Regions from separate parts of the Bacillus cereus group sp. RP43 genome, predicted to be linked through region 1. Evidence: riboswitches for the same ligand, from Rfam matches in the RefSeq annotation. Region 1 holds a riboswitch; each other region holds the start of a gene.

Region 1 (3,284 bases):
CTTTTAAAAGGTATCGGTACCTCACAGTTTTGTACCGAAGAGGAAGTTCACCAACTTACCGCAGTTACTGGTAGTGCACCTGCTTTTCTCTATCACTTTGCTGAAGGTTTAATTGAAGCAACGAAAAGCTATGGTATTGATGAGGAAACAGCAAAGCACCTTGTCATTCAAATGATTGCTGGCTCTGCCGCTATGCTCCAGCAAAATCAAGATCCAGCTATGCTCCGCGAACAAGTAACAACACCAGGAGGTTCAACGGCTGAAGGCTTAAAAGTTCTATATGAAAATAATTTTTCAGAAGTCATTCAACAAGCAGTTGAAGCAACAAATAAAAAAGCTAGGGGGAAATAATATGAGTTTAACAAGTTTAAAAGACTATACAACATTACATAACGGCGTGAAGATGCCTTGGTTCGGTTTAGGTGTTTTTAAAGTAGAAGATGGTTCAGAAGTAATTGATTCTGTAAAAGCAGCTATAAAAAATGGATATCGTAGCATCGATACAGCTGCAATCTATAAAAATGAAGACGGCGTTGGTCAAGCAATTCGCGAATCTGCTATTCCTCGTGAAGAGTTATTCATCACTTCAAAAGTGTGGAATAGCGATCAAGGCTACGAGTCAACATTACAAGCATTTGAAACTACATTAGAAAAATTAGGTCTAGAATATTTAGATCTATATTTAGTACATTGGCCTGTAAAAGGAAAATACACTGAATCATGGAAAGCTTTAGAGCAGCTTTATAAAGATGGTCGTGTTCGTGCTATTGGTGTGAGTAATTTCCATATTCACCACCTGCAAGACGTATTTGAAATTGCAGAAATTAAACCAATGGTTAACCAAGTGGAATACCACCCACGTTTAGCACAAGAAGAATTACACACTTTCTGTAAAGAACATAACATCCAGCTTGAGGCTTGGTCACCATTAATGCAAGGGCAGCTACTGGATAATCCAACATTACAAGAAATCGCAACAAAATATAATAAATCAACTGCACAAGTTATTTTACGCTGGGATTTACAAAATGAAGTTGTAACGATTCCTAAATCAATTAAAGAACATCGCATTATTAAAAATGCAAACATATTTGATTTTGAATTAAGCACTGATGATATGAAAGCAATTCAAGCTTTAAATGAGAATCATCGCGTTGGCCCAGATCCAGATAACTTTAACTTCTAGTAAGGAAACCACTGCCATATGCAGTGGTTTTTTCGCTTTCAATAAAACTGAAAATTTAAACTATATTTCATTTGATTGACACTTCATTATCTAAGGTGTAAGATTTTGAATTATCAAAGAAACACAAAAATTAATAAAATTTATTTGTTTACTCATTGTATCAAGAGAGGTGGAGGGACTGGCCCTTTGAAACCTCGGCAGCAGGTTCATTTTGAATACTGTGCCACTTCCTGCAAGCTTTGTGCTTGAAAGATAGAATGAGGGACTTCGTTTATATACGGGTGCATAACTTGTACGTAAAAATCCCTCTTTCTCAATATGAAAAGAGGGATTTTTTGTTTTTCATTTCCCTCATCATCATCCAATCTTATTAACTATTTAGGAGGAAAATCAAATGAAAAAGAAGTTTGTACCCGGTATTGCATCAGTTGTAGGAGTAAGTATTTTATTAACTGGTTGCGGTAGTTATAAAAACGAAGCTAGCGGAGCAAATGCAAAAGATGAGGCACCTAGTAAGCAAGTTTTAAATTTATCTTCACCTACTGAGATTCGAACAATGGATACGGCTCGTGCTACAGATACTGATTCTGGTCAAGTAATGAGAAACGTATTTGAAGGTTTGTATAATCTTGGTGAAGGTAACAAACCTGTCCCAGGTGTTGCAAAATCTCATGAAGTAAGTGGCGATAAAACGAAATACACATTCCATTTACGAGATTCAAAATGGTCAAACGGTACTCCTGTTACAGCGAAAGATTTTGTCTTCGCTTGGCAAAGAGCTGTTGATCCAGCAACAGCCTCTGAATATGCTTTTTTATTCTTTGATATTAAAAACGCTAAAAAAATTAATAGTAAAGAGCTTCCAGCCGATCAACTTGGTGTAAAAGCAGTTGATGACCATACGTTTGAAGTAGAATTAGAGCGCCCTGTTCCGTATTTTATTAGCTTAACGGCATTCCCAACATTTCTACCAATCAACGAGGAATTCTTTAAAGCACAAGGTGATAAGTACGCTTTAGAAGATAATAAAATCTTATACAACGGAGCTTTTACACTAAGCGATTGGAAGCATGAACAAAGCTTTAAATTTAAGAAAAACTCTACCTATTGGGATAAAGATAATGTCAAACTCGAAGAAATCAATTTCAACGTTGTGAAAGAGAAATCAACAGAAGTAAATTTATTCGAATCCAAACAATTAGACCGTATAAAACTAACATCTGACTTCGTTGATAAATATAAAAAGGATGCTAACTTTAAAGAACGTCCGAACGTAGGGGTACAATTTTTACGTATGAATCAACAAAATAAAATACTTCAAAACGTTTCTGCGCGCCAAGCAATCGATCAAACAATTGATAGAAAATCCTTTGTAAATACGTTATTAAATGATGGATCTACACCAACATTTGGTCTCGTTCCAAAAAACTTTGCAAAAGGACCTGATGGAAAAGACTTCCGTACTGCAAACGGCGATTTAACAAAAGTTGATACAAAATCTGCACAAGAGTTATGGAAAAAAGCTAAACAAGAGCTTGGTTCTGAAAAGATAACATTAGAATTATTAACGAGTGATGCTGACCTTGATAAGAAAACTGGTGAATTCTTAAAAGGACAACTAGAAAAGAATTTAGATGGATTAACAGTAAATATAAAACCGCAACCACGTAAACAACAAGTTTCGCTTTTATTAAAAGGTGACTACGAAATTGGAATTGATGGCTGGAGCCCTGACTTTGCGGATCCAATTACATTCCTTGAATTGTTTACAACGAATAACCCTTACAACTTAGATCATTACTCTAATAAAGAGTTTGATGACACAATTGAAAAAGTTAAAACTACCTTGGCTGGTGATGAAAAAGCTCGCTGGGAAGCATTACTAGCATCCGAGAAAATATTATTTAAAGACTCTGTTATCGCTCCTCTTTACCAAAAAGGCGAATCTTATTTAGAACGTTCTTATGTGAAAGGAATTGTGCAAGTAGACTTTGCAGGTCAATTAAACTTCAAGTGGGCACAAATTGAAAAATAAAGTGAAATTTTAATCAGCCCTCACCAATTGGGCTTTTACGGGCAGTTGATCCCCCACCTAACT
Region 2 (3,284 bases), 2.8 Mb from region 1:
GATGAAGTAAGTATGGCATATGTGCCGCAAATCGCATTAGCTGCTTCTCTTGGAAAACGTATCGTCGTTTGTGGCGACTTTTTACAATTGCCTCCGATTGCGATGGCAAACCATGAACTTGTTAGAAAATGGCTCGGCGAAGATATGTTTTACCATGCAGGGATTGTTGATTCTGTAAATAAATCAGAAGCACATCCCAACCTTTTTATGTTGCAGGAACAAAGACGTATGCATGCGGATATATCGAAGTTTACAAACTCATTTATTTATAAAAATAGAGTATATGACCATCCGTCTGTTTCAGAGCGTAAAGAACTTGCGCAATTGCAGCCGTTCGCAAATGAGGCGAGTGTTTTATTTGATACGAGCTTAATGGGAGCATTTTCCTTAAAAGACGCTGCATCTGGTTCTCGTTTTAATATTATGTCTGGTTTAGTAGCGATGCAAATGATGTTAATCGGACTGCTAGATGGTGTGCAATCTATCGGTGTGGTTACGCCTTACAGGGCGCAGTCACGCTTTTTATCAACGTGTATCAGGGAAATGTTGCAGAGAACGAAATATCAAAACATACCAGTATTAGCGGCAACAGTTCATAAGTTTCAAGGGTCTGAAAGAGATATGATGATCTTTGATACAGTTGATAGTTATCCGCAAGAACGACCTGGTGTGTTATTCTTTGATCATAAAAACCATCGTCTCGTCAATGTAGCAGTAACGAGAGCGAGAGGGAAGTTCATTCAATTATCGGATTGCCATTATATGCGTAAAAATCTTTCGAGAAAACAAGCGTTATCACAATTAACAGCTCATATAGAACGTCACGGAGATGTGTATGATCGCACGACATCAAGACAATTATGGGAGAGAAAAATATCGAAACGATTACGCTGGTTTATGGAAATGAATCTCGAGGAAACGAAAGGGCTATTAAAAGATATTTTAGCTGCAAAACGAAAAATCATTATTTCACTTCCAAGTACGAAGCAAGTAGATAAACGAGTATGGCAAGCGTTAATGCGTACGAATGCACAAGTAACGGTATATAGTGACGGACCAGTTCCATTAAAGAATGTAAAGTTACAAAGGCAAAACAAAGCGTTCCCATTTATAGTAATCGATGATGAAATCTTTTGGGCAGGGGCACCTCTCACATCTCAAATGATGTTTGAAGGTAGTACGGAATTTCCGTACATATGTGCAAGATTACAAGCACCTGAAACAATTGGTGTATTAAAAGGGTTTTTAGATATTCGGTAAATTCGGATAGGAATTCCTTGACTTTTATTCGGAATAAATTTAGAATGAAAATAATTTAATATAATTTAATATAATTTTATGAAAATTCTTATCACGAGAGGTTGAGGGACTGGCCCTATGACACCTCGGCAGCGGATTCTTTATGAATACTGTGCCAATTCCAGCAAGGTAACTTGAAAGATAAGAAAGAAGCTCATTTTGACTGTATATACAGAAGCCTCTTTCTATCTTTTAGAAAGAGGCTTTTTTACGTGAAAATAAAAGGAGGAAGAAAAATGGGAGCGACAGGAGTAACGTCACAAAGAAAAACAATTGAAGAGAGTATCGAAAGAAATAAGGAAAAGTACATAAAAACAAGTCATGATATTCATGGGAATCCGGAGATTGGTAACCAAGAATTTTATGCATCAAGAACGTTAAGTTTATTACTAGGTAGTGCAGGATTTCAGTTGCAGCACAATATAGCTGGTCATGAAACAGGTTTTATCGCACGAAAAAGTTCAGGGAAACAAGGACCAGTTATCGCATTTTTAGCTGAGTATGATGCTTTACCAGGACTCGGTCATGCGTGTGGTCACAATTTAATTGGCACAATTAGCGTTGCGGCAGCAATCGCATTATCAGAAACGCTTGAAGAAATCGGCGGAGAAGTTGTCGTGTTTGGAACACCAGCAGAAGAAGGCGGGCCAAACGGTAGCGCAAAGTCGAGTTATGTAAAAGCTGGGTTATTTAAAAATATCGATGCAGCGCTTATGATTCATCCGAGCGGAAAGACAGCGACGACGAGTCCTTCATTAGCAGTCGATCCACTTGATTTTCATTTTTACGGAAAAACAGCTCACGCCGCAGCTTCACCTGAAGAAGGGATTAACGCATTAGACGCGGTAATTCAGCTTTATAACGGTATTAACGCACTTCGCCAACAACTTCCGTCAGATGTGAGAATTCATGGCGTCATTACAGAGGGCGGAAAAGCACCTAACATTATTCCTGACTACGCTGCCGCACGGTTCTTCATCCGTGCAGCTACGCGAAAAAGATGTGCGGAAGTAACAGAAAAAGTAAGAAATATTGCACAAGGAGCAGCGTTAGCAACAGGCGCAAAAGTAAAAATCCATCAATTCCAAAATGAAATCGATGAACTACTCGTAACAAAAACATATAACGACATCGTAGCGGAAGAATTAGAACTATTAGGTGAAGATGTAAATCGCAAAGAAAGAGTAGGGATCGGTTCAACCGACGCCGGAAACGTAAGCCAAGTCGTACCGACCATTCACCCGTACATTAAAATCGGACCAGATGACTTAATTGCACATACGAATGAATTTAGAGAAGCAGCACGTTCAGAACTAGGAGATAAAGCGTTAATTACATCGGCAAAAGCATTAGCAAATACAGCGTATCGATTAATTACAGAAAAAGGACTGTTAGAGAAGGTGAAAGAGGAGTTTAGAGAGGCGCAGAGGAATCAGGGGTAGAGGGTTAAAAGGAGTGGATCATCCACTCCTTTTTCTTTTTTGAGGAAAGCTGGTGCCTATCAATTTAAATAAAGTGTTCATTTTCACATTGAGATGTCAATTCTCTTATTTCTTTATCAAAACGACAATTTCTCCTCAAATTCACTCTTTAAAACAATTAAAGGAGACGATAATCCAAATTGCATTAAAGAGTCTAAAAATGCAGCGAGAGAATCCATCGAATCGCTCATGACTTTCATCATATAATTAAATTCCCCGCTAATTCGATATAAATCTGTTACTTCAGGAGCGGCATTACAATATTGGATAAAATCAGAGCATTGACTCGTTTTAAACATGATGAATGCTTGAATGTTCTTATTAATTTTGGAAGGCTCAAATTTCGTTCGGTAAGCAGCTATAACCCCTTGATCTTCAAGTTTGTTAATACGCTCTTTTACAGCAGGTTGCGTCATGGATATAATTCGTCCTATTTCTGAAACAGAAATTCTCGCATTTTCATACAACAAGTTCATAATTTTATGATCGATTTCATCCAGTTTT
Region 3 (3,284 bases), 3.8 Mb from region 1:
AGGACAGCTCCGGCCGATGTTGCTTGAGATTGTTGAATATCATAGCCAAGATGTGATTGTAATCCAGGATAATAGACATTTTGGACTTTAGAGTGCTCTTGTAAATAATGTGCAATTTTATTGGCACCTGCAGCTGAATGTTCGAGACGTACATGCAATGTTTTAATACCGCGAAGCACGAGAGAACAGTCTTGAGGTCCTAAAATAGCGCCAAATGCATTTTGTAAAAATCCAAGTTTTTGAGCGAGTTCGGCATCTTTTACGACCGCTAATCCGGCAGTAACATCACTATGGCCAGCAATAAATTTTGTGGCACTATGAAGAACGACATCGGCGCCAAGATCAAGCGGCTTCTGGAATAATGGGGTCAAAAATGTATTATCAACAAATGTAAGAGCACCAATAGATTTTGCGAGTTTAGAAACCTCGCGAATATCTGTTACTTTTAAAAGTGGGTTAGATGGTGTTTCTACATAAAAGAGCTTCGTATTCGGTTTGATATTTTGTTTTATTGCTTCTAAATTGGTCATATCAACAAATGTATGTGAAACACCGTAACGAGAGAGAACTTCAGTTATAATCCGGTAAGTGCCTCCGTATACGTCTTCTGAAATGAGTACGTGATCGCCTTGTGAAAGAAGGAGAAAAGCAGTAGAAATCGCTGCAATGCCTGATGCAAAGGCGAACCCTTTTGTTCCGCCTTCTAATAAAGCAATGATATCTTCCAGAGCTTCACGAGTTGGATTTCCAGATCGGCTATAGTCGTATTTGCCAAAAGTATCTACATCAAACTGGTGAAATGTTGATGTGTTATAAATGGGAACGTTAACAGCTCCTGTTTGTGCATCGTGTTTATATTGGTTGTGTAGTAAGAGTGTATCTATAGAATAACTCATATTCTCACACCTTCTTTTACAAGTTTAATGGCTTGATTTAAGTCTTGAATTAAATCATTACTGTTTTCAATGCCGACGGAGAATCGAAGAAGACGATTACATACACCGTTTGCCGTTCTGATTTCTTCTGGAATATCAGCATGCGTTTGCGTTGCTGGATAAGTCATTAAACTCTCTACACCACCAAGACTTTCAGCAAATGTGATTAAGGATAAAGATTGTAAGAATGGATTAATCCATGTTTCATCTTGAAGACGAAACGAAATCATACCGCCTCTTCCTGGATAAAATACATCTGTCACACCGTCTTCATCATTTAAATAAGCAACAATTGCTTTCGCATTTTCTTCATGTTGTCTCATGCGAAGCGCTAAAGTTTTCATACCACGAATTAATAGCCATGAATCAAATGGGCTTAAGACAGCACCGGAGGCATTATGATAATGAGCGATTTCTTCACAAAGTTCCTTTCCTTTTGCAACGACAAGTCCGCTTAGTACATCGTTATGCCCACCTAAATATTTCGTTGCACTATGAAGTACGATGTCGGCACCTTCTGTTAATGGTTGCTGTATATAAGGAGTGTAGAATGTGTTATCTACAATAAGAAGTAGTCCGTGTCTTTTCGCTACACTTGTGACAGTGGCAATATCAGTAACTTGCATTAATGGATTAGTCGGAGTTTCTATGAAAATAGCCTTCGTTTCAGTTGTGATAGCTTGCTCAATTTGTTTAATAGATTGTGTATTTACGTATCTACATCGAACATTCCACTTTTTTTCATGTTCAGAAAATAATCGATACGTTCCTCCATATAAATCTTCAGATACAATAAGTTCATCCCCAGAACGGAATAACGAAAGGACAAGGAGAACAGCTGCCATTCCTGAACTGCAGGCATAACCTTGTTCGCCATATTCTAAGTCTGCGATTGCCTGTTCTAAAAGACCACGAGTTGGATTTCCAGTTCGTGAATAGTCAAAGCCGGTAGATTTACCAAGTCCTTCGTGACGATAAGCGGTTGAGAAATAAACGGGTGGATTAACAGTTCCTGTTGTAGTTTCGCTACGATTTCCGATTTGTGCTAGTTTTGTTTCGATAGTTGACATGTAAAAATTCCTCCTTTTTAAATTGAACGAGTAGTTGAATATAAAATAAAAAAAGCCTTCTAAGAAGAAGGCTTTCGGATTGAATAGAGTCTTCTTCTCATCTGTCAAATCTTTGACAATTTGCTGGAATTAGCACCTTATTAACAAATTGTTAATGGTTGCTGAGGCGTCATAGGGCCAGTCCCTCTACCTCTCTAGATAAGAATGTTCGTATGAAATTTTTATTATGTTTTTAACTTTACAACAAAAGTTAACTGAATTGCAACTTTATTTTAAATAATTTTTATTTTTCCGCAAGTGTCATTGACTTTTATTTTAGTGCGTGCTAAATTTATAAAAAATTAACAAACATTGTTAAAAGGGGAACGTATTTCCTTTTAGCTACATAAATAAAATAATAAAGACAAACTCTTATTGAGAGCGGTGGAGGGAAAGGCCCTGTGAAACCCGGCAACCTTCAAACTAAATGTTTGAAACGGTGCTAAAACCTGCAAAACGTGTGTTTTGCATAATAAGAGGAGGAACAATTATGTCCCCCTCTTCAAAGCGAAGAGGGGGTTTTTATATTGATAGAAATGAGGGAGATTCGTGAAATTACTAGATTTATTATCAAAAGGAATTGTAATAGGTGATGGTGCGGTTGGAACGTTATTACATTCGCATGGTTTACAAAGTAGTTTTGAAGAATTGAATTTGTCTGATCCAGACTTAATTATATCGATTCATAAACAATATGTAGCTGCTGGAGCGGATGTTATTCAAACGAATACGTATGGGGCAAATGAAGCGAAATTACGTATGTATGGATTAGAAAATCAAGTTGTCCAAATTAATAGAGCGGCAGTGAATATTGCGAAAGCATCAGTAACAGAGCGGAATGCAATTTTAGGGACAATTGGAGGTATGAAACATATTGGTGCTGTTACAACGACTGATATAGAGCGAGAATTTATGTTACTTGAGCAGGCAGGTGCTCTACTAGAAGAACAGGTTGATGGATTATTATTAGAAACTTTTTATGATGAATTTGAATTATTACATGCCGTTAAAGTATTGCGTAAACAAACGAATATTCCGATTGTTGCTCAGTTAGCGTTGCATGAGGCAGGTACGACTCAAAATGGGAATGATGTCAATGAAATATTAAAACAGCTTTTAGATTACGGTGCAAATGTTGTTGGATTGAACTGTCAACTAGGACCACTTCATATGACGGAAGCTTTTAAAATGATATCGATTCCTCAAGATGGCTACTTGTCAGCATATCCAAATGCAGGTC

What was found. A riboswitch is a leader RNA that binds a small molecule or an ion and turns the genes downstream of it on or off. The one in region 1 is predicted to bind S-adenosylmethionine.
Region 2: linked by a shared signal. The riboswitch ahead of QCI75_RS11545 (M20 family metallopeptidase) and the one ahead of QCI75_RS25700 (peptide ABC transporter substrate-binding protein) in region 1 are both predicted to bind S-adenosylmethionine.
Region 3: linked by a shared signal. The riboswitch ahead of metI (cystathionine gamma-synthase/O-acetylhomoserine thiolyase) and the one ahead of QCI75_RS25700 (peptide ABC transporter substrate-binding protein) in region 1 are both predicted to bind S-adenosylmethionine.

The regions. Positions count from the first base shown of each region.
Region 1 covers NZ_JARVHQ010000001.1:4,959,162-4,962,445, forward strand. The annotation lists gene proC (pyrroline-5-carboxylate reductase) at 1-351, shown strand, start outside; gene QCI75_RS25695 (aldo/keto reductase) at 353-1,186, shown strand; SAM riboswitch class I at 1,341-1,445, shown strand; gene QCI75_RS25700 (peptide ABC transporter substrate-binding protein) at 1,581-3,221, shown strand.
Region 2 covers NZ_JARVHQ010000001.1:2,197,711-2,200,994, forward strand. The annotation lists gene QCI75_RS11540 (AAA domain-containing protein) at 1-1,260, shown strand, start outside; SAM riboswitch class I at 1,346-1,447, shown strand; gene QCI75_RS11545 (M20 family metallopeptidase) at 1,536-2,741, shown strand; gene QCI75_RS11550 (Lrp/AsnC family transcriptional regulator) at 2,858-3,284, opposite strand, start outside.
Region 3 covers NZ_JARVHQ010000001.1:1,145,186-1,148,469, forward strand. The annotation lists gene metC (cystathionine beta-lyase) at 1-896, opposite strand, end outside; gene metI (cystathionine gamma-synthase/O-acetylhomoserine thiolyase) at 893-2,005, opposite strand; SAM riboswitch class I at 2,100-2,210, opposite strand; SAM riboswitch class I at 2,414-2,523, shown strand; gene QCI75_RS05965 (bifunctional homocysteine S-methyltransferase/methylenetetrahydrofolate reductase) at 2,594-3,284, shown strand, end outside.